4 regions of the Williamsia sp. Y853 genome follow, and region 4 is predicted to be linked to each of the others. Evidence: predicted binding sites of a transcription regulator. Region 4 holds the regulator's gene; each other region holds the start of a gene.

Region 1 (5,323 bases), on a different contig from region 4:
CCACTGCCGCAGCCAGTCGAGCATCTCCGGCGGACCTTCGCGGCCGAGAATCGACAGTCGGCGCAATTGGTCGGCGTGCTCATCGGAGGTGCTGTACGCCAGAACGTGCGAGTCTGCGTCCTCGATGCTCACGAGTCCGCCGGTCCGGTCCGCGACGGCCTGCGCCAGCGCGAACAGATCACCGGCGGTTCCGCTGGCCATCGATTCCGCCGTTCCGGCGCGCGCCTGGTCCAGCACGCGCCCGATCAGGTTGTAGATGCGCTCCCACCGGGCGTGCGGGTCGACGGCCACCACCGCAACGCCTGCGCCTGCCGCCCGGCGCACCAACGTCGTCGTCGGTGCCTTCACCAGAATCGCGGTGGGGGTCCGGGTCCCGAGTGTCGCCAGCCATGCGATCACCTGATCGGCACCGACACCGACCAGCAGTGCGAGATCGGCGCCGCGGGCCGCGCGCCCCACGCCCAGGCGCAGATCATCATCGTCGAGAAGAGCCATCGACGACACGGACCGATCCAGGCCGTCAGGCGCTTCGACCAGTGTCACCAGCGTGCCGTCCAAGGCCAGGAGGAGGCGCCCGAGCGTGATCGATGCCGACATACCAGGTTCGGACACCTGCAGTCCCCTTTGTTCAGCTGGACCAAGCATATGCAGACGCTTTGACCAATTGGCTATCGTTTCTGCAACGCCGCGGGGCTGTGATGGGGAGATGGATGCCATCACCACACCCCCGCGCGCGCACAACGAACCCGTGCACACTTATGCCCCGGGCTCTCCGGAACGCCGACGCATCGTCACCGAGCTGCGCAGCCTCACCGCCGATGCCCCGATCGACCTACCCCACGTGATCAACGGTGCCCATGTCACCGGCACCGGAACGCCGACCCCGGTTGTGCAACCCCACGCTCACGACGAGGTTCTCGGCACCTTCACCAACGCCACCCACGACGACGCCCGCGCGGCGGTGGACGCAGCCCTGGCCGCCGCGCCGGGTTGGGCGGCTACCGACTTCGATGCCCGTGCCGCGATCCTGTTGCGGGCGGCGGATCTGATGTCCGGTCCGTGGCGCGAGAAGATCGCCGCAGCCACCATGCTCGGGCAGTCGAAAACGGTGCAGCAGGCCGAGATCGACGCTCCCTGCGAACTTGTCGACTTCTGGCGGTTCAACGTCGGATTCGCGCGTGAGATCCTCGCCGAACAACCGGTCTCGAGCGCCGGGGTGTGGAATCGACTCGATCACCGCCCGCTCGAAGGTTTTGTCTACGCGATCACACCGTTCAACTTCACGGCCATCGCCGCAAACCTTCCAACCGCCCCCATGTTGATGGGCAACACCGTGGTCTGGAAACCATCACCGACACAAACTTATTCGGCGTATTTCACCATGAAATTGCTCGAAGCGGCGGGACTGCCTCCCGGTGTCATCAACCTTGTTGCCGGCGACGGTGTCGCGGTGAGCGATGTGGCACTACGTGATCCGAACCTGGCCGGAATCCATTTCACCGGTTCGACGAACACCTTTCAGCATCTGTGGCGTGAGGTCGGGGCAACCATCGACCGCTACCGCAGCTACCCACGGCTGGTCGGAGAGACCGGCGGTAAAGATTTCGTACTGGCGCATGGTTCGGCTGATCCCGATGTGCTGCGGACCGCCCTGATCAGGGGCGCCTTCGAATACCAGGGCCAAAAGTGTTCGGCGGCCTCGCGGGCATATATCGCCCGTTCGGTGTGGGACACCATGGGCGACGACTTCCTCGCCGAAGCAAACAACCTGAGCTACGGCGATGTGCGAGACCTGACCAACTTCGGCGGTGCGGTCATCGACCAGCGCGCCTTCGACAAATCGTCTGCCGCCATCGAGCGGGCCAAATCTGTACCCTCGCTGACGATCGCGGCCGGCGGCGACCACGACGACTCCGAGGGCTACTTCGTGCGGCCGACAGTGCTACTCGGTGACGATCCGACCGATGAAGCTTTCATCACGGAGTACTTCGGGCCGATTCTGTCGGTCCATGTCTATCCGGACGACAACTTCGATTCGATTCTGCAGCAGGTTGATTCGACTGCTCGCTACGCCCTCACCGGTGCGATCATCGCCGATGATCGCGCCGCTGTCGGTGCCGCGTTGTCCGGGCTCCGTAACGCCGCAGGCAACTTCTACATCAACGACAAACCCACCGGAGCGGTGGTCGGACAACAGCCCTTCGGTGGCGGACGCGCGTCGGGAACCAACGACAAGGCCGGATCCAAACAGAATCTGATGCGCTGGACCTCGACCCGGACCATCAAGGAGACCTTCACCCCGGCGACAAGTTCTGGCTATCCGCATATGGAAGTCGACGCCGCAGGGCACACGGACCGCGACGACGCGAGCAACCAACCGTGAGGCCAACCACCGCTGCCGCAACCCGCGGCATCATCACCGCCGCCGGTCGCAGTGATCGAATCAAGCGCCTGGGCGGCCGTCTACCGGTGACACGAAATGTTGTGCAGCGCTTCGTTCCGGGCGAAACCCACAACACCGTCATAAATGCCTGCCGATCACTGCTCACATCCGGCCGGATGGTCTCCATCGACTACCTCGGCGAGGACACCACCGACGAAACCCAGGCCGAAGCGACCGTCGCGGCGTATCTACAACTGATCGATATGGCTGCGGGACTTGACCTCACGCGGTCGGGCCATCCGATGGAGGTGTCGTTGAAGTTGTCGGCGCTGGGCCGCGCACTCCCCCGCCACGGTGAGAAGATCGCGCTGGAGAACGCGCACCGCATCGCCTCGGCCGCCACCAGGGCCGGCGTGTGGGTGACCATCGACGCCGAAGATCACACCACCACCGACTCAACCTTGCGGATCGTCCACGAGTTGCGGTCCGACTTCCCTGATCTCGGTACTGTGCTGCAGGCCTATCTGCATCGAACCCAGGACGACTGTCATGCATTCTCTGGTCCCGGGTCGCGGATCCGGTTGTGCAAGGGGGCATATGCCGAACCGGCGACCGTCGCCTTCCAAGACAAGCATGACGTCGACGCGGCCTATTTACGTTGCCTGCAGGTGTTGATGGACGGCGACGGATATCCGATGGTCGCCAGCCACGATCCCGCGATGGTGGCGGCCGCCGAGGCAATGGCCACCGGTGCCGGCCGGGACACCGATCAATGGGAACACCAGATGCTCTATGGCATCCGTGATTCCGAGCAGCAACGACTTGCTCAGTCGGGCCGTCAGATCCGCGTCTATGTTCCGTTCGGCTCCCAGTGGTACGGCTACTTCATGCGCCGTTTGGCCGAGCGTCCCGAGAACCTGACATTCTTCCTCCGCGCCTTGGTTTCCCGCAGTTGAAGCTTCGCAGTTACACCTCAGTGGCACCAGTTTGTCTTGACGTGGGTTGACCTACACGACTGACGCGCGCAACACGTTGCCTCACAAGGAATTCGCCGGTCGAGCCCGACCCCTAATTCGAACAAACATTCGACACAATGTGCATTCCGAGGTATTCTGATTGAAAGATTTCGATCAGATGTGCTGGGGGGCATGATGACTGACGATCCGTCCGATGAGATTCCGGTTGATCCTTCTTCGGTTTCGGTGTTGGTGCGTAAGTACCTCGAGTTGGAGTTACTGGTTGCCGATATCGCGGACTGCACTGATTCCGACATGTCCGATGCCGAAGTCAATGAGCTTGTGCGGGTGCATGAACGGGTCGTTCGTAAGCTCGAGTTCACCGGGTTGCGGCACCTGTTGCGGGTCTCGGATCGGTCGTCGTTTACCGAGGCTGGGTATTCGTCGCTGTTCGGGTTCACCCGTAGCGAGTTGCGGTTGACCAAAGGTCAAACCACCTCCAGGATCCGCGGGTTGGAAGCAGTCGGCCGGTTTCACACGATGCAGGGTGAAGAGCTGGCACCGAAATGCCCTGCCGCCGAACAGGCCTGGTCCCAAGGGTTGATCGGGGCAGCGCATATGGATGTGATGTTGGATGTGCGCAAACACATCCCGTCAGCGTCGGATTCGGCGGTGTATGACGTGGTCGATCATTGGATGACCGAAGAGGCCGTCGGCCAGGACCCCACCCAACTGGCGGCGTCGGGCCGTCAGGTGCTGGCCCGGGTCGATCCCGATGGCCGGTTGACTGACGATTCGGATCGGGCCCGTAAACGTTCGGTGAGTTTGGGTAATCAGGGTGTGGACTTGATGGCCAAGATCTCGGGCACCCTGGATCCGGAAACGTTGGCGTTGTTCACGACGGTGATGGATGTCTGGGCCGCCCCGGGCATGAACAACCCGGCCGATCCGGACTCACCGACCGGTGCCAGCGATGATCCGAAACAAGATGCAGAGCTGATGAAGGCTGCCGCTGAGCGGGATACCCGCTCGCAGGGCCAACAACGCCACGATGCACTCAAAGCGATTTTGAAAACGATTTTGGAGTGCAACCTGCTCGGCAAGTCCCATCGGGGTTTACCGGCGCAGCTGATCATTACGATGACCAAACAGCAGCTCGAGGATTGCGCGGGGATCGCCAAAACGGCGTCGGGGGTGGATATTCCGGTCAAAGAGGCCCTGCACCTGGCTGCGCGTTCGGACAAATACTTGGCGGTGTTCGCTAGCCACAGCGCCGAGGTGCTGTATTTCGCCCGGGCCAAACGCACCGCGCAGAAGGGTCAGCGGTTGGCGTTGTTCGCCCGCGACCGCGGTTGCTCGCACCCCGGGTGCACCAATCCGGCGACCTGGGTGGAGATCCATCATCTGATTGCCTGGATCAATGGTGGTCTGACCGACATCGATCTGATGGGATCAGCGTGCCCGCCGCACCACAGGTTGGTGGGCGATGGTCCGGGTCAGTGGCAGACGATCATGATCACCGAAGGCCCTGACAAGGGCAGGGTCGGGTGGATACCACCATCGTCGGTGGATCCAGAACGTAAACCGCGGGTCAACCGTGCCCAGCACGTCAACGAAACCTTCGCAGCGGCCTGGGAAAAGACTCTGGCCGACCGCCGAGCAGCATTGGCCCAACAACTGGGAGAGCTCACTCGGGCGCGCGGCAAGGAACCCGAACCGGACGTTGAGAACCCCGAGCCAGTCGAATAGCAGTTCGCTCGAGCATGTTTCGGGACCACGAGCAATCACCTCGACCCGAGTCCGGCATCAGACCCGACCACACAAAACCGGGCCACCTGTGTTCAGGTGACCCGGTTTCGGGAGGGCGGCACATGGCCGCGGTCGAGAGGTCTGATGGCACTCAGGCGGCGATGACGGTGTCGTAGTAGCCGTCGTAGTCGGTGTCCATGGCAACCTCGTCGACGTAGCCGTCGTAGTCGTAATC
Region 2 (5,323 bases), on a different contig from region 4:
AGCGGTCATGGGCAAACGTGCGCACGATGCGACTGCTCCACCGGCTCTTCTGGGTGCCCGCGCGGGCCTGGGACCCCATCAAGGGTCGGTACTCTCCACGACAACTCTTCTCCGAGCGACAGCAGCGCGTCCTGCCCTACGGCTCCGACTGAGTCGACTCCAGCAGCCCGACCACGGTGGATCGGACGGGTTGACCCCGCGTACCGGACGCGCAGGGCTTTCGGTCACGTGGGCGAAGGGCTCGTGGTGTCAATTCGCTCACAGTTTCAAAACTGTGTCGACGCGAAAGATTGTCATCAGAAATAGGCGGAAGCCGAATACTGACAATAGCGGCACCTTCGCAGCGAAAATGCACAACAGCAAATCCGCAACCAGGGGAGTTGTAACCCCGAATAGTCGGCGTGCGATCATGAAATACAGGGAACAACCGATTCTTCGAAGACATATCGCAGCTGGAGGTAGCACATTGATGCGTGATTGGCGGCGCCCGATCGGCGCGTTGGCTGTTGCTGTCCTGCTCAGCATCGGCGCTCACGTCGGCGTTGGCGCGCCTGCGCAGGCCGCGCCTGCGCGATCACCTGAGGGCGCCAATGACCCATCGTGCGTTCCGTCCGCAGAGCACCCTCGTCCGGTTGTTCTCGTGCACGGCACCTGGGCCGACATGGACACCACGTGGAAGACCCTGGCCCCCATACTGAAAGACGAGGGCTACTGCGTTTACGCCCTCAACTACGGGAAGAGTGTTCCGGGCTCCGGCCAGAACCTTCTCGATCTGGTCGGCGGCGACACCGTGGTCCGGTCCGCGCAGACGCTCGCCGGCTTCGTCGCACAGGTCCGGACGCAAACCGGTGCCGCGCAGGTCGATCTGATCGGCCATTCGCAGGGCGCCCTGGTGGCCCGCGAATACTTGAAGAATGCGGGCGGCACCGACATCGACAATCCGGCGCAGAACTCGGTGCACACGCTCATTAGTCTGGCCGGCACCAATCACGGCACCAGCTTCCACTTGAACCAGGGACTCGGTGCCATCGCGCAGTTGCTCGGGATCCCGGTCATCGCGCTGTCCAACGTCGCAGTCGGTCCCTCCTACGTCGAACAGATGGCCGGTTCGCCGTTCCTCGGCGACCTCAATGAAGGCGGCGACACCCGGCCCGGCGTCGAGTACATCGCCATCGCGACGCGTGACGACATGATGGTCACACCGGCCGAGAACGCCTTCCTCATGCCCTCCCCCGGCCATACAGTGCGGAACGTCTGGGTTCAGGACGGCTGCCCCGCAGCAGAAGTCGACCACATGCAGATGACCAGCAACCCCCGCGCGATGTGGCTCACGCTCGACGCGTTGGATCCGGGATACGCCGCGACACATCCCGCCCCTTGCCCCTAGTGTCGCAGGGGTGGGGACGGCGCGGATACTGACCAGCCCACGACGCTGAATTCCTGGCTGCCTCCGACGCTCGGTGCGTAGCCGACTTCGAAGACTCCGGCCAGCAGCAGGACGAGCCAAGCGCCGGTGTTCCGCAGTCCGCTCGCCGCAGCGAAATCGCCTGTCGCACCTGTGATGTCTCGGGACATCGGTGACAGTTCTACATCAGTACATCGGTAACACTTCTAGTGGTGTTGGTGGTGACACTTGGCCCCGGGTAATCGAGGTCTGGTGCCGACGCTTCGACTGGGTTGGTGCCGAGGAATGAACCCATCGATCCCCGTATTCGTCTTGCGATCACGCAATGGCCCCCTGATGCCCCACGTGGGGCGGTGACCACCTTCTGCGCCGAGCATGGCCTGCGTCGGAAAACGTTCTACGCCATCCGCGCTCGCATCACCACTGAAGGACACGCGGCAGCGTTGGAACCGCGCTCGCGTCGCCCGAAAACCATCGAGCACACCCCGACCCGCCCCAGGAATGAAATACGTCGGCAACGGCAAACCCAGCGGCCTGCAACCCAAAACCCGGTGAACTGTCACCGATGTCCCGACACAACAACTGTCACCGATGTCCTGAGACATCACAATCGATGTGTCGTACCCCTCGTTTATGCTCGCATGTATGTTCGAAGGGGAGATCGAAGATGCAGGTGGGGACGACGAAATCGGCCCTGTCGATCGCTGGACGTCAACGAGTTGCTGCACACCACCACACTCGCGATGGCACAGCAAAGCCGGATGGAATGGCAGCGATATGCCGCCGCGGCCATGGTCCATCGCAAGCTGGTGGAACCAACAGTCGGCACCGACGATGAACTGCGGGCCCTTGATCCGTTCACCCAATGCGCGGCGAGACTGGCCATAGCTCAGGGGCTGACCCAGCAGGCCGCAGAGTTGCAAGTCCATCGCGGGGTGGCGCTGCGCGATCGTCTGCCCGCGGTCAACGCGCTACTGCGGGCGGGACGGGTTGCCGCCCATCACATTCCCGACATTATTGCTCGGACCGAGTTGATCGACGGGTCGGCCCATCGCGCCGAAATCGATCAGGCCATCGCCGAAGCGCTTGCTCGTCAGGGATCGTGGTCGAAGGGCCGGATGCGAGACATGGTTGATGCCATCATCTTCCGCCGCGACCCCGACCTGGTACGGCAGGCTCGCGAAGACGCGAAGAAGAATCGTGGGGTGTGGGGGTCGAATGCCGACCATGGGATGGCGGTGATGGACGCGCACGGCACGGCTGAAGAGATCACGATGATCATGGCCCGCTTGGAAAAGCTGGCCATGGCGACCTGTAAAGCTGATCCGCGCCGCAAAGCTGATCGGATGGCCGATGCTCTGTTCGCGACGGTGATGGGCCGCGAGTTCTACTGTCAATGCCCCAACGATCCGAAACATCCCTGCACCGCCGAGATCATCACCGTCCCCGCCGATCAGGTCATCTCCGGTGTGGATGTGAAGATCGTGATGCATGTGATCACCGATCAGGCCACCCTCGACGGCCGTGCCGAGGATCCGGGCTATCTCGACGGGCATGGCGTCATCTCCGGCGACCATGTGCGCGATATCGCGGCTCGTCCGGAAACCGTCACCCGCCCGATGGGCAACAAGACCGAACCTGTCCAGCCGCACACTGCCGAACCTGCACCTGCACCTGCACAACCGAGCCCGGCACAATCGGAACCAGCACAACCACAGTCGGCACCACCTGCACCTGCACCAGCATCTGCGGATACAGGGCCCGTGCAACCACCGGTCACCGAGCCGCCACCACCTGCCGAAGCTCGACGCACGGTGAACATGCGTGGGCCACAGAACCCCACACTCGACGAGTTCCCTGACACTGCCGACGTGACCGAAGCACCGTTCCTGCAAGCAGTCCCGCTGCCGGCCACCCAACCCGGCGACAAGTACCGCCCTTCGGCAGTCCTGGACAGCTACCTCCGCATCCGCGACATCTACTGCATGTGGCCCGGCTGTGAGCACAAAGCCTGGGGCGCCGACCTGGATCACACCCACGAATACGACCACGCCTGTCCAGATGCGGGTGGCTGCACCCATCCCTCGGAGATGAAGACACTGTGCCGCTTTCACCATCTACTCAAGACCTACTCCGATTGGCTTGATGATCAATACCCCGACCCCACGACCGGGCGAACGTGCCTGATCGTCACCACCCCCGAAAGCCGTCACTACCACGGCCCGGCCTGGACCGGTAATGATTTGTTCCCGACGTTGAGGCTGATCGTCTTCGATCAACGCGGTTCACCGGGCGCATCATCGCCACGGACACCGCCACCACCGTCATCGCGCAGGCCGCAGACACGGACCGCTACCAAACACGCACGCCGCCAACAGGAACGGTTGGCAAACCGTCGACAGCGCGAACTGCAGGAACAACACAACCAGGCACTGCGCGACGAGCGAGGAAGGAACGAACCGCCACCGACCTACTAGGCGTTGTCGCCGTCCGCACCGGACCTCAGGGTCAGTGAACGGAGCGTTCGGCCAGGGCCCGCAGTGCCAATATCCAGTGCGCGACCAACTCATCGAGATCGTCGCGGTCCAGTACGTCCGGCAGATAGGTCACGTAGGCGCGGACCACGGTCCCGTCCGGCCCTGCGGTGGCCATCGACTGGATGTCGATTTCTGCCTGCGCCGGCATCCGGTTGCCACGTGCGATCACCTCGGCGTCATCGGTGCTGCCCAGATCCGGACCGTTGACGTCGGGGAACCACGGCGCGCGGGCCACCTCGGCAGGCACGTCACCGCCGCCGGGGATCAACCCGATGTAGTTGAAGACGATCTGCGGGTCGGCGAACCCCGAGAGAGCCTGGGCGCCTTCGGTATCGAGATAGCGCAGCATCCCGTATCCGATCCCGCGCTCCGGGTTGGCCGCCATGGCCTCCCGGGTGCGGGTGAGTACGTCCTCGGCGATTTCTGCCCGGGCGTACAACTCTTCGATGTTGATGCCGTCGAGGTCGATCCGGGTCGGGAACATCGACGTGAACCAGCCGACGGTCCGGGACAGGTCGGCACCCGGCACAACCGCTTCCTGCCTGCCGTGACCCTCGAGTGTGAGCAGGGCGTTGTTGATCTGGTAACCACGATCGCGTCGCCACCCGACAACGGCTGCCGCGAGTCCGGCGACCAACTGGTCGGCCACCGTGACATCGGCGCCTGCCGCCGCCAACAGCGGCTCGACGATCTCGGCCGGAATCTCGACCTCCGTGCGGCTTTGCAGGTCCACCCGATCCCGGGTGACGTCGAGACGGCGCGCACCCAGAGCCGGGTCCTCCCCACCGAGCACCGCCGACCAGTGGTCGAGCTCGCCGCGGCGAGATCCGGCCTGGGCGTGCTGTGCGACGGACCACTCGGTCCAGGTGGTGCCGGCATCCGGTAGATCCACTGCCCCACCGGCAGAGACCTGCGAACCCGCAGTTGCGATGTCGGCGACCAGGATCCGCCACGACACCGCGTCGACGACGAGGTGGTGGGCGACGATGAGCAACCGGCCGGTGGCGTCCGGACCCGCGTCCAGCCACACGAACTGCAGCATGACCCCGGCCTCGGGATCCACGCGGTCGACACCGTCGAACAGCGCATCACGCAGTGCGGATTGGTATCCCGGCTCCCCCGGACGTGCATCACCGGCGAGCTCCACCCGCGACAGAAGCGACCTGACGTCGACGCCACCGGCAGGAGCGATCACCAGAGTGCGTTCATCGCTGTCCAGCCGCGAGCGGAGCGCGTCGTGCTGATCGGTCACCGCACTCATCGTCGCGACGATGTCGTCTTCGGTCACACCCACGGGCAGGTTGACAACCATCGGCATCACGAACCGGCGGTGGTCGCCACCGCGTTCGATCATCTTCGCGGCAACCGGACTCAACGGTGC
Region 3 (5,323 bases), on a different contig from region 4:
TGCGCTCGAGGGTGAGCGCAGTCGGGATCGGTGTCCCGTTCATCGTGAAACACTCACGTTGCCAGCGATGTTCGCCCTGCCGGCGCCGGTCATCAGAACGTACCGATGTTCTTCATGACCCAATACCAGAACGCGATCACGGCACCCATCGCGCTCCAAGCGACCACCAGTCGCAGAATGTCCAGCCACATATCCAGGACCCCATCTCGATCTCGGCGGATATGTCAGTTCTAGACCCATTCACTGACTGATGTCAATGAAATCTGTCAATGACTTCAGTCGGCAAAATTAGACACAGTGCGCATCCCTCATCGCGGGCGCCGCAGTTTTTGCACCGTGATCGACCGCCCTGTCGGCGCGAAACATTTACTTCCTGAGCATTATTCGACTTGCTCGGGATTGTCGATATCCGGCTCGTCGGGGTGCTCAAGCCCGCTTCTGGTCAGTTCCGACCGGGTCTTGACCAACGCTGTTTGGCGGTCGGCAAGGACTTTCTCCCAGGCCGCTGCGAAGGTTTCGTTGACGTGCTGGGCACGGTTGACCCGCGGTTTTCGTTCCGGATCCACCGACGATGGTGGTATCCACCCGACCCTGCCCTTGTCGGGCCCCTCGGTGATCATGATCGTCTGCCACTGACCCGGGCCGTCTCCGACGAGTTTGTGGTGTGGCGGGCACGCCGATCCCATCAGATCGATGTCGGTCAGACCACCGTTGATCCAGGCAATCAGGTGATGGATCTCCACCCACGCCGCCGGATTGGTGCACCCGGGGTGCGAGCAACCGCGGTCGCGGGCGAACAACGCCAACCGCTGACCCTTCTGCGCGGTGCGTTTGGCCCGGGCGAAATACAGCACCTCGGCGCTGTGGTTGGCGAACACCGCCAAGTATTTGTCGGAACGCGCTGCCAGGTGCAGTGCCTCTTTGACCGGAATGTCCACGCCGGAGGCAGTTTTTGCGATGCCGGCACAATTCTCGAGTTGTTGTTTGGTCATCGTGATGATCAGCTGCGCCGGCAAACCCCGATGGGACTTGCCGAGCAGGTTGCACTCCAAAATCGTTTTCAAAATCGCTTTGAGCGCGTCGTGGCGTTGTTGGCCCATCGAGCGGGTGTCACGCTCGGCGGCAGCCTTGATCAGCTCTGCATCTTGTTTCGGGTCATCGCTGGCCCCGGTCGGCGAGTTCGGGTCGGCCGGGTTGTTCATGCCCGGGGCGGCCCAGACATCCATCACCGTCGTGAACAACGCCAACGTTTCCGGATCCAGGGTGCCGGAGATCTTGGCCATCAAGTCCACACCCTGATTACCCAAACTCACCGAACGTTTACGGGCCCGATCCGAATCATCGGTCAGCCGGCCATCGGGATCGACCCGGGCCAGCACCTGACGGCCCGACGCCGCCAACTGAGTCGAATCCTGGCCGACGGCCTCTTCGGTCATCCAATGATCAACCACGTCATACACCGCCGAATCCGACGCTGACGGGATGTGTTTACGAACATCTAGCATCACATCCATATGTGCTGCGCCGATCAACCCTTGGGACCAGGCCTGTTCGGCGGCAGGACATTTCGGTGCCAGCTCTTCACCCTGCATCGTATGGAATCGGCCGACTGCATCCAGACCGCGGATCCTGGACATGGTTTGGCCTTTGGTCAACCGCAACTCGCCGCGGACAAAGCCAAAGAACGACGAATATCCGGCCTTCGAATACGACGAGCGGTCCGAGGCCACCAATAGGTGCCGTAGCCCGGTGAACTCGAGCTTACGAACGATCCGTTCATGCACCCGCACAAGCTCATTGACCTCGGCATCCGACATATCCGACGACGAACAATCATTGATATCGGCAAGCAGCAACTCCAGCTCGAGGTACTTTCGCACCAACACCGGAACCGAAGAAGTACCAACCGGAACCTCATCAAACGGATCGTCAGTCATCATGCCCCCCAGCACATCTGATCGAAATCTTTCAACCAACATACCCCGGGATACACAATGTGTCGAATGTTTGTTCGAGTAATGGTTTTCGGATCTGTTCGAAGTAAAACCCTTGTGGGGCAACGTGTTGCGTACGCCTCGGATACGCAGGGCACCCCACTTCAGGGTCACTGGTGTCTTCGCCGAGTGCGTCGGGTAATCCTGCTGACGGTCAGCGGGGTTCGAGGCCTCGCATGACGCTGGCCACGTATTGATCGAGAACATGTGGATCTTGAGGACCTTCGTGGCTGACGGTCAGGTAGGCATAGAGGCCGAGGAAGAAGAAGAGCGCACTGTGCGCGGGGTCGACGTCGGCGTAGATCTCACCGCGATCGCGGGCCTGTTCGATCTGGGTGATGACGAGTTCGATGACGGACAGGCCTTTGGCGGGGGCGGGATCGGGCTGGGGGCGGGTGGGGGAGAAATACAGGGCCAGGACATCCCGGAACAGGTTCTTTCCGAGCCTGCGCTTTGCTGATTTTGTCAGGCGGACGGTCTCCGAGAGCACCTCGGCCAAATCGGGCGACTTGGCGATGAATCGCTCGAGATCCCTTGCAGCTCTGGCTACCTCGGCGTTCTCGATCTCGATGAGGACGTGCTCTTTGCTGGGGAAATGGAAGTAGAACGTGCCGCGTGCGACACCTACTGCGGTCACGATGGCACCGACATCGGCGTCGGCCACGCCAGTTCGTTTGAATTCGGCCACCGCGGCATCGAAGATCCGTCGACGTGTCTCGAGGCGCTGTGCCGCACGCCCATTCGGCTTGGCTGGAATCCGCGGTCCGAGTTCCTTCTCCGCAGCGTTGCCGTGACCCGTCATCTGTCCGAGTCTAGGTTGCGATCACGCGGTTGCGGTTGTTCTCCACCGTGAACGCGATCGTGGTGGTGGCCTGATCGGTGCTCTCAGCGGGTGGGGTCTTCGTAGCGGGCGAGACGGTTGTGTAGTTGGCGGAGTGTTTCTTCTACCTCGTCTAGGAAGCTGTCGACGTCGTCTTCGTTGTAGCCGCGTTTGCCCAGCGGGGGCTTGCGGAATGCGACCTTGTGGACGTCCGACGCGGTGACCAATGGGTGAGGTGAATTATCCGTGGTGTGCATTTCGCCGTCCTCCTGGGCTTGCCCGGCACAGATTGATATCGAGCATAACGGCTTTGCCATCGCGAACATAGGGTGCTGTTCTACGCCGCGGGCCTCAGACCCGGGTTCTTCAGACTGATTGCCATGGGTGGCTCTTCGGGAAAAGTGCGCCGTTCATGGGTCAACCGACCGCTCGGTGTCAGATGAGCGTCGACCAGTACCACCAGAAATGCTGTCCGATCAGGCCGGCGATCACGAGAATCCACACCACCGGAATCAGGGAATGGATGCTCAATGCCCCGTTGAGGATCTTCCGGGCAACACCGCCCGCGATGTAGTCGTCGGCATTGCGCAGGCTCACGTAGCAGAACGCGACAATGGTCACGACCCAGACAACCATGCAATACGGGCACAACGCGTCGATGCGGTAGAGGCTCTGGAATATCAACCAATGTATGAAGACGATGCCGGCGGTCAGTCCGACCTGCATGCCGAGCATGATCAGCGCAGAAGGTTTGCGTCCCATCATGACGGCGATCGCCAGCAGTGCCGAGAACCCGACGAGTCCGATCAGCGAGTTCGGAAAGCCGAAGAGCGCCGCCTGGGACGTGTCCATGATCGAGCCGCAGTTCAATACCGGGCTGATATCGCAACTGGTCACATAGTCCGGGTTCGCCGCCAGTTCGAACTTCTCGACGGTCAAGGTGAACGATGCCGCCAGACCGATGGCGCCGCAGATGCCCAGGATCCAGGGGAGCAGTCGAGGAAAGAGGACCGGTGGTGCGTCGTCGGTGCTGTCCTGGGTGGAAGTGTCTGTCGCCGTCACTGCCACATCGCCTTGCCGTTCATGCCACGAATCTACCCGCGAGGGTTCAGGCGACTGCTTCCTCGCCGATCAGCGTGGTCCGATGCATGAGCCGGCGTGAAGTGGCGGTGTAAGGGATCGCCCGATGGAGCATGCCGGTGTTGTCCCATAAGACCAGATCGCCGCGATGCCAGTGATGGCGCAAAGAGAAACGCGGCTGCGTGGACCATTCGAGCAGACGGCTGATCAGTGCTCGACCTTCCTCGGGTGGCAGGCCGACGACCTCACCCGCGGTGGCGCCGATCAGCAGGGACTTGCGTCCGGTCTGGCGTGTCCACACCAACGGGTGGACTCGGGTGGGAACCCGGGCCCACGCAGCCCGCTGCTTGTCTGTGGGGTCCGGATTGGCCAGCAGTTGCGCCGTGCTGAAGCTGTGGACCACCCGCAGGTCGGCGACCAGGGCCTTGTCCTCATCGGACAGGGCGTCATAGGCGGCGTAGGTGTTGGCGAACTCCGTGTCTCCGCCTTCGGCAGAGACCTCGAGTGCCGTCAGCAGGGTGCCCAATTGTGGGATGGCATCGGTGGCGCCGTCGATATGCCAGTGGAATGTGCCGGTGTTGTACGAGGCCAGGACTGTCTCCGCGGGATCGAGGCTGATCGCTGAAACCTCTGGATGGGTTTCTTGACCGCCCAGCCCGGGGATCACCACCTCGCCGAGTAGGCGGCTCAGTGCCACCAGGTCGTCGTCACTGATGTGACACTCCCGGAACAGCACCATTCCGTGCCGCTCCAGTGCCGACCGGCACCACTGGGCTGCGTCGGCACTGGCAAGCCGGGGGCCGGGTACGCCGCTGACCTCGATACCGATCGAGGGTGTGATCGGGGTGGCGGTGTCGAACATGGGCGCTCCTCAAAGTATCCGGATGGCAGATGCAATACAGTCGTATAGTCTCTTCAAGATCACCATACATTCGAAAGACAGGTTGGCAACGCGATGCGAATTGGATTGACCGGCGGCGCTTCTTCGACCGACAAGATCGTCCAGCAGGCCGAGCGTGCGGAGGCCGACGGATTCACCTCGCTCTGGTACGCCAGTACGGTCGCGGGTGATCCACTCGCCGCACTTGCGGTGGCGGGTAGGGCCACCTCATCGATCGAGCTGGGAACTGCCGTCTTGCAGACCTATCCGGTGCACCCATTGCTCCAGGCCAACCGTGTTGCCGCGGTTGCCGAGGCGATGGGACGGCCCGGCTTCACGCTCGGTTTGGGTCCTTCCCACGGGCCCCTCATCGAAGATGTATATGGGCTGTCGTACGAGCGGCCCGGCCGCAACACCGAGGAATACATCCAGATCATCACCGCGCTGCTGCACGGCGAGGACGTCGATTTCCACGGACAGGACTGGACCACCAAGAGTGCCGGCCGGATGACAGCGGTCAAACATCAGGTGCCAGTGCTTCTTTCCGCC
Region 4 (5,323 bases):
GGTGACCGTCACTGTCGGTGAGAACGACAACGAGCTCCGTGGACCCTCGGTCTTGGTCGGTGCCGGAATGCTCAACGCAGGGTGGCGTTAAATCCGTTATGCAGCAGACCTGTCCGAATGTCACGATGTTCATCTCATGACTGAACACGAACCCGACTCGAACAAAGCCGACGCGAACGAAGCCGACGCGAACGAAGCCGATCCGAATACCCCCTACTCGGACGGCCCCGACGCAGACGGCCCCGACTCAGACTTTCCGGAGTCGAAAGCCCGAGCGCCACGCGCCCCGGAGGTTCACCTGCCGAACTTCCACAAGGGTCCGACGATCGGCGACATGCAACTCGACGATCGTGCGTCGTTGCGACGGGTTGCAGGTCTGTCCACCGAACTCACCGACGTCACCGAGGTCGAATACCGGCAGCTTCGCCTCGAACGGGTCGTTCTGGTCGGTGTCTGGCTGCAGGGAAGCACCACCGCCCAGGCGGAATCGAGTCTTGCCGAACTCAAGGCCCTGGCCGAGACCGCCGGGTCCGAGGTGCTCGAAGGTCTCATCCAACGTCGGGACAAGCCGGATCCGGCCACCTACATCGGATCGGGCAAATCCCATGAACTTCGCGACATCGTCGAGGCCACCGGTGCCGACACCGTCATCTGCGATGGTGAACTGACGCCCGCACAGCTCACCGCGCTGGAGAAGGTGGTGAAGGTCAAGGTCATCGACCGCACCGCCCTTATCCTCGACATCTTCGCCCAGCACGCCACGTCGCGCGAGGGCAAGGCTCAGGTCGCGTTGGCCCAGATGGAATACATGCTGCCGCGTCTTCGCGGTTGGGGTGAATCGATGTCCCGTCAGGCCGGTGGCCGGGCGGGCAGCAACGGTGGCGTGGGTCTGCGTGGTCCCGGTGAGACGAAGATCGAGACGGACCGCCGCCGTATCCGCGAGCGGATGGCGAAGTTGCGCCGCGAGATCCGTGAGATGAAGACGTCGCGAAACACCAAGCGCACCAAGCGGAAAGAGTCCGCTGTCGCATCGGTCACGATCGTCGGTTACACCAACGCGGGCAAGTCCAGTCTGATCAACGCGATGACCGGATCAGGTGTGCTGGTGCAGAATGCGCTGTTCGCCACCCTCGATCCGACAACCCGGAAGATGTCCCTCGACGACGGTCGAGAAATCGTGGTCACCGACACCGTCGGATTTGTCCGGCACCTGCCCACCCAGCTGGTCGAGGCGTTCCGTTCGACCCTGGAAGAGGTCATCGACGCAGATCTGCTGTTGCACATCGTCGATGGTTCGGACCCGATTCCCACCGAGCAGATCAGCGCGGTGCGCAAGGTCGTCGATCAGGTGATCCAGGACGAGAAGGCAACCGCACCACCGGAGCTTCTCGTGGTGAACAAGATCGACGTCGCCGATCCGACGGTCCTGACACAGCTTCGCAGTCTGTTCCCCGACGCGGTCTTCATCTCGGCGGCCACGGGCGAAGGTATCCCGGAACTGCTCGAGCGGGTCCGCGAGTTGGTGTCGCGGCATGACGTCCATGTCACCGTCCGGGTGCCGTACTCCCGGGGTGACCTGGTCTCACGCATCCACGCCGAAGGCGATGTGTCGCGGGAGGAGCACGGAGCCGATGGCACGGAGATCGTCGCCAGTGTGCCTTCTGCGCTGGCCAGCCAGCTGGCCGAGTTCGCCGCATCTGATCTGTTCTAAAAATCCAGGCCTCCAGGCCCTTGGGCAAAATGTAGAATCCCGTTACAGTTACTGGCACGTCCGCGTTTTGACACCTCGTTATGGAGACCTTGATGGAACGTACGATTTTCGAGCCTGAACATCTTCTGTACCGCGATTCGTACAGAAGCTTCCTCGAACAGCATGTGGCGCCGTATCACGCCCGCTGGGAAGAGCAGAACATCGTCGATCGTGATGTGTGGATCGAAGCGGGTAAGAACGGCTTCCTGGCCGTGGACGCTCCCGAAGAGTTCGGCGGCGGCGGAGTCGACGACTTCCGCTACCAGGCCATCGTCTCCGAAGAGTCCGCCAGGGGTGGGTACAGCGGTTTGGGCTTCACCCTGCACAACGACGTCATCGCGCCGTACCTGCTGGAACTGACCACCGAGGAGCAGAAGGCGCGCTGGCTTCCGGGATTCACCTCCGGCGAGCTCATCACCGCCATCGCCATGACCGAGCCCGGAACCGGTTCGGACCTGCAGGGCATCAAGACCAACGCCAAGAAAGACGGCGACCACTGGGTGCTCAACGGATCGAAGACCTTCATCACCAACGGCATCAACGCCGACCTGGTGATCGTGGTCGCGCGCACCGACCCCGAGGCCGGCGCGAAAGGTTTCAGCCTGCTGGTCATCGAGCGTGGCATGGAGGGCTTCGAACGCGGCCGCAACCTCGACAAGGTCGGCATGAAGGCGCAGGACACCGCCGAACTGAGTTTCGACAACGTCCGTGTGCCCGCCGAGAACCTGCTCGGTGAAGAAGGCCTCGGCTTCATCTACCTCATGCAGAACCTGCCTCGCGAACGCCTGTCGATCGCTGTTGTCGCCGCGGCGGCGATGGAGCAGGTGCTGGAGACCACCGTTCAGTACACCAAGGACCGCAAGGCCTTTGGTCGCTCGATCGGGAACTTTCAGAACACCCGGTTCCTGCTGGCCGAACTGGCGACGTCGACCACGACGACCCGCGTCTTCGTCGACCACTGCATCGGTCTGCTGAACGAGAAGAAGCTGACCGTCCCGGATGCCGCGATGGCCAAGTACTACGCCACCGAGAATCAGGTGCACCTGGTCGACCGGTGTCTGCAGCTGCACGGTGGATACGGCTACATGCGTGAATACTCGGTCGCCAAGGCATTCCTCGACTCTCGTGTGCAGACCATCTACGGCGGGACGACCGAGATCATGAAGGAAGTGATCGGACGTAGTCTCGGGGTCTGATCACCCAGTGGTCCCCTGAACTCGAAAGGCGGGGTGTACCGGGATATCCCGGTACACCCCGCCTTTGATCTGTATGAGAGTGATCTGCCTACGACTCGGAGGTCAGAGCCGACGCATCACAGTGACGACCTTGCCCAGGATGACGGCATCGTTACCCGGGATGGGATCGAACACCGGGTTGTGCGGCATCAGCCACACGGCGTCCTTGGTGCGCTTGAACGTCTTGATCGTGGCATCGCCGTCGATCATCGCCGCCACGATGTCGCCGTTGTCGGCAACATTCTGCTGGCGTACGACCACCCAGTCGCCGTCGCAGATCGCGGCGTCGATCATCGATTCACCGACGACCTTGAGCATGAACAGCGAACCTTCGCCCACCAGCTCTTTGGGGAGTGGGAAAACGTCTTCGACAGCTTGTTCGGCGAGGATCGGACCGCCGGCCGCGATCCGGCCGAGGACCGGGACGAACGTCGGCGTCGGCAGGGATTCGTCCGGTGCCTGAACCTGTCCGGCGGCTGTGGCCGGATTCAGATCGGTGTCCTGGATGTTCACCGCGCGAGGCCGGTTGTTCTCGCGCTGCAGGAAACCCTTGCGTTCCAGCGTGCGGAGCTGATGGGCGACGGACGATGTCGAGGTCAGGCCGACAGCGTCACCGATCTCCCGGATGCTCGGTGGGTAGCCGCGCTCGCGGACCGAGGTACGGATGACCTCGAGAACCGCTTTTTGGCGGGGGGTCAGTGAGCCCTCGGCGAGTGGTTCGGTGGCGACAACAGTGGTCGCGGTCCCGTCCGCCGGTGTCGGGGGCTGGGTTCTATCGGCCATCAGGTCCTCCAGTTCATGCGGTGTCGGGCGGGGTCCATGTCGACAAAGATAGTGCAAATGGTCACAAGTCTCAAACATTTGTTCGATCAGGCGTGGCGCTTTGTCGGAGGCCCGTGGTACTAATCGAACACTCTTTCAATCGAACGAGTGATCGAATAGGGATCGAACCGATGACCGAGGACTGAACCCCATGACTGCAGCCACCACCATTATCCGGCCGGCCACAGCTCGGCCTGTTCACCACCCCGAGAGCGGTACCCGCACGCGCACCACGCGCCCGGTACGGCCCGAGGACACATCACGCCCGGCCGGTCGCCGTCTGCCTGCGCAGCGCCGGGTGGCCGTCTCGTGTGCCGATTCGCGTAACTCCGAGCGGCGGATACCGACCGCTCGCGAGATGGTCTTCGCCCGCAGGCGCGCCTGGGCGGGCGCAGCGGTCGCCGGTGTCGGTCTGATGCTCGTGGTCGCCTTCATGACCTTCTTCGGCGGGGTCATGCAGCAGTCCGCGGATCCGGCCCGCGTCGGCACCGAGGTCGTCCGGGTCCAATCGGGGGAGTCGTTGGGCGCCATCGCCTCCCGCATCGCACCCGAGATGCCGACCGAAGCCGTGGTGGCGAAGATCATGGAGCTCAACGCCATGAACAACTCGGCACTGTCGGTGGGCCAGGCATTGGTCACGCCCGTCTACGCGAGGTAGACGTGGAGGGGCTGCAATCCCGGACGGTATCCTCGGAGTCACAGTGTCTGGTCACTCCGCCCAGGCCGTCGACCGTCGAGGATTCGTGCATGCATTGCCCGTTTTGCAAGAACGAGGACACCCGCGTAGTCGATTCGCGAGTGGCGGACGAGGGGCAGGCCATCCGTCGCCGCCGCGCCTGTTCGCAGTGTGCACGCCGTTTCACCACGGTGGAGACCGCGGTGCTCTCGGTGGTCAAACGGACCGGCGTCACGGAACCGTTCAGTCGCGAGAAGGTCATGCGCGGCGTCCGCCGGGCCTGCCAGGGCCGTTCGGTCGACGACGACAAATTGCAGCATCTTGCGCAGCAGGTGGAAGAAGCAGTGCGGGCATCAGGTTCGGCGGAGGTACCGGCCAATGAGGTCGGCCTGGCCATCCTCGGCCCGCTTCGCGATCTCGACGAGGTCGCATACCTGCGGTTCGCCTCTGTCTACCGGTCATTCGACTCGGTGGACGATTTCCAGAAAGAAATCGACGACCTCCGATCAAGCAAGTCCTAGCGTCACTACCGCAAGTCCTAGCGCCGCTACCGTAAGTCTCGGATTGCCTTGATGGCACGCTTTTCTGAAATCGGGTACGCAGTTCGCAGCTGTTGAGCAAACAGTCCGACGCGCAATTCCTCGACAATCCAGCCTGCAGCCTCGCTGACCGCATCGCGCCGCTGCGGCGGGATCATCCGCAGATGGTCTGTCCATGCGGCCACTACGCGATCGATGGCTGCCATCGACGCGGCGTCCCGTGCGGCGGAGGCAGGCAGCTGTTCCAGCCGGGCCAGGGCGGCATCCAGATACCGCGGGATCTCGGGGAGGTGTTCGGCGC

The links. Region 4 encodes LexA, which represses DNA repair genes until DNA is damaged. Its sites were predicted from a motif close to CGAACANNTGTTCG; they were not measured.
Region 1: the regulator LexA is predicted to act here: its motif matches at 3,458-3,471, upstream of AC1TPF_RS15420 (HNH endonuclease signature motif containing protein).
Region 2: the regulator LexA is predicted to act here: its motif matches at 2,044-2,057, upstream of AC1TPF_RS09150 (HNH endonuclease signature motif containing protein).
Region 3: the regulator LexA is predicted to act here: its motif matches at 2,001-2,014, upstream of AC1TPF_RS23175 (HNH endonuclease signature motif containing protein).

Annotation. Positions count from the first base shown of each region.
Region 1 is NZ_JBXCJC010000002.1:746,408-751,730, forward strand. It holds gene AC1TPF_RS15405 (PucR family transcriptional regulator) at 1-597, opposite strand, end outside; gene pruA (L-glutamate gamma-semialdehyde dehydrogenase) at 707-2,383, shown strand; gene AC1TPF_RS15415 (proline dehydrogenase family protein) at 2,380-3,339, shown strand; gene AC1TPF_RS15420 (HNH endonuclease signature motif containing protein) at 3,532-5,088, shown strand; gene AC1TPF_RS15425 (hypothetical protein) at 5,240-5,323, opposite strand, start outside.
Region 2 is NZ_JBXCJC010000001.1:2,029,530-2,034,852, reverse strand. It holds gene AC1TPF_RS09170 (glycosyltransferase family 2 protein) at 1-152, shown strand, start outside; gene AC1TPF_RS09165 (esterase/lipase family protein) at 470-1,387, shown strand; gene AC1TPF_RS09160 (hypothetical protein) at 1,384-1,575, opposite strand; partial or broken gene AC1TPF_RS09155 (IS481 family transposase) at 1,699-1,875, shown strand; gene AC1TPF_RS09150 (HNH endonuclease signature motif containing protein) at 2,149-3,882, shown strand; gene AC1TPF_RS09145 (non-ribosomal peptide synthase/polyketide synthase) at 3,914-5,323, opposite strand, start outside.
Region 3 is NZ_JBXCJC010000004.1:557,972-563,294, forward strand. It holds gene AC1TPF_RS23170 (nitric oxide reductase activation protein NorD) at 1-43, opposite strand, end outside; gene AC1TPF_RS23175 (HNH endonuclease signature motif containing protein) at 381-1,940, opposite strand; gene AC1TPF_RS23180 (TetR family transcriptional regulator) at 2,149-2,796, opposite strand; gene AC1TPF_RS23185 (DivIVA domain-containing protein) at 2,880-3,071, opposite strand; gene AC1TPF_RS23190 (vitamin K epoxide reductase family protein) at 3,250-3,876, opposite strand; gene AC1TPF_RS23195 (TauD/TfdA dioxygenase family protein) at 3,923-4,756, opposite strand; gene AC1TPF_RS23200 (TIGR03564 family F420-dependent LLM class oxidoreductase) at 4,850-5,323, shown strand, end outside.
Region 4 is NZ_JBXCJC010000003.1:244,295-249,617, forward strand. It holds gene dapF (diaminopimelate epimerase) at 1-91, shown strand, start outside; gene hflX (GTPase HflX) at 335-1,711, shown strand; gene AC1TPF_RS17305 (acyl-CoA dehydrogenase family protein) at 1,804-2,946, shown strand; gene lexA (transcriptional repressor LexA) at 3,049-3,768, opposite strand; gene AC1TPF_RS17315 (LysM peptidoglycan-binding domain-containing protein) at 3,959-4,465, shown strand; gene nrdR (transcriptional regulator NrdR) at 4,555-5,004, shown strand; gene hrpA (ATP-dependent RNA helicase HrpA) at 5,031-5,323, opposite strand, start outside.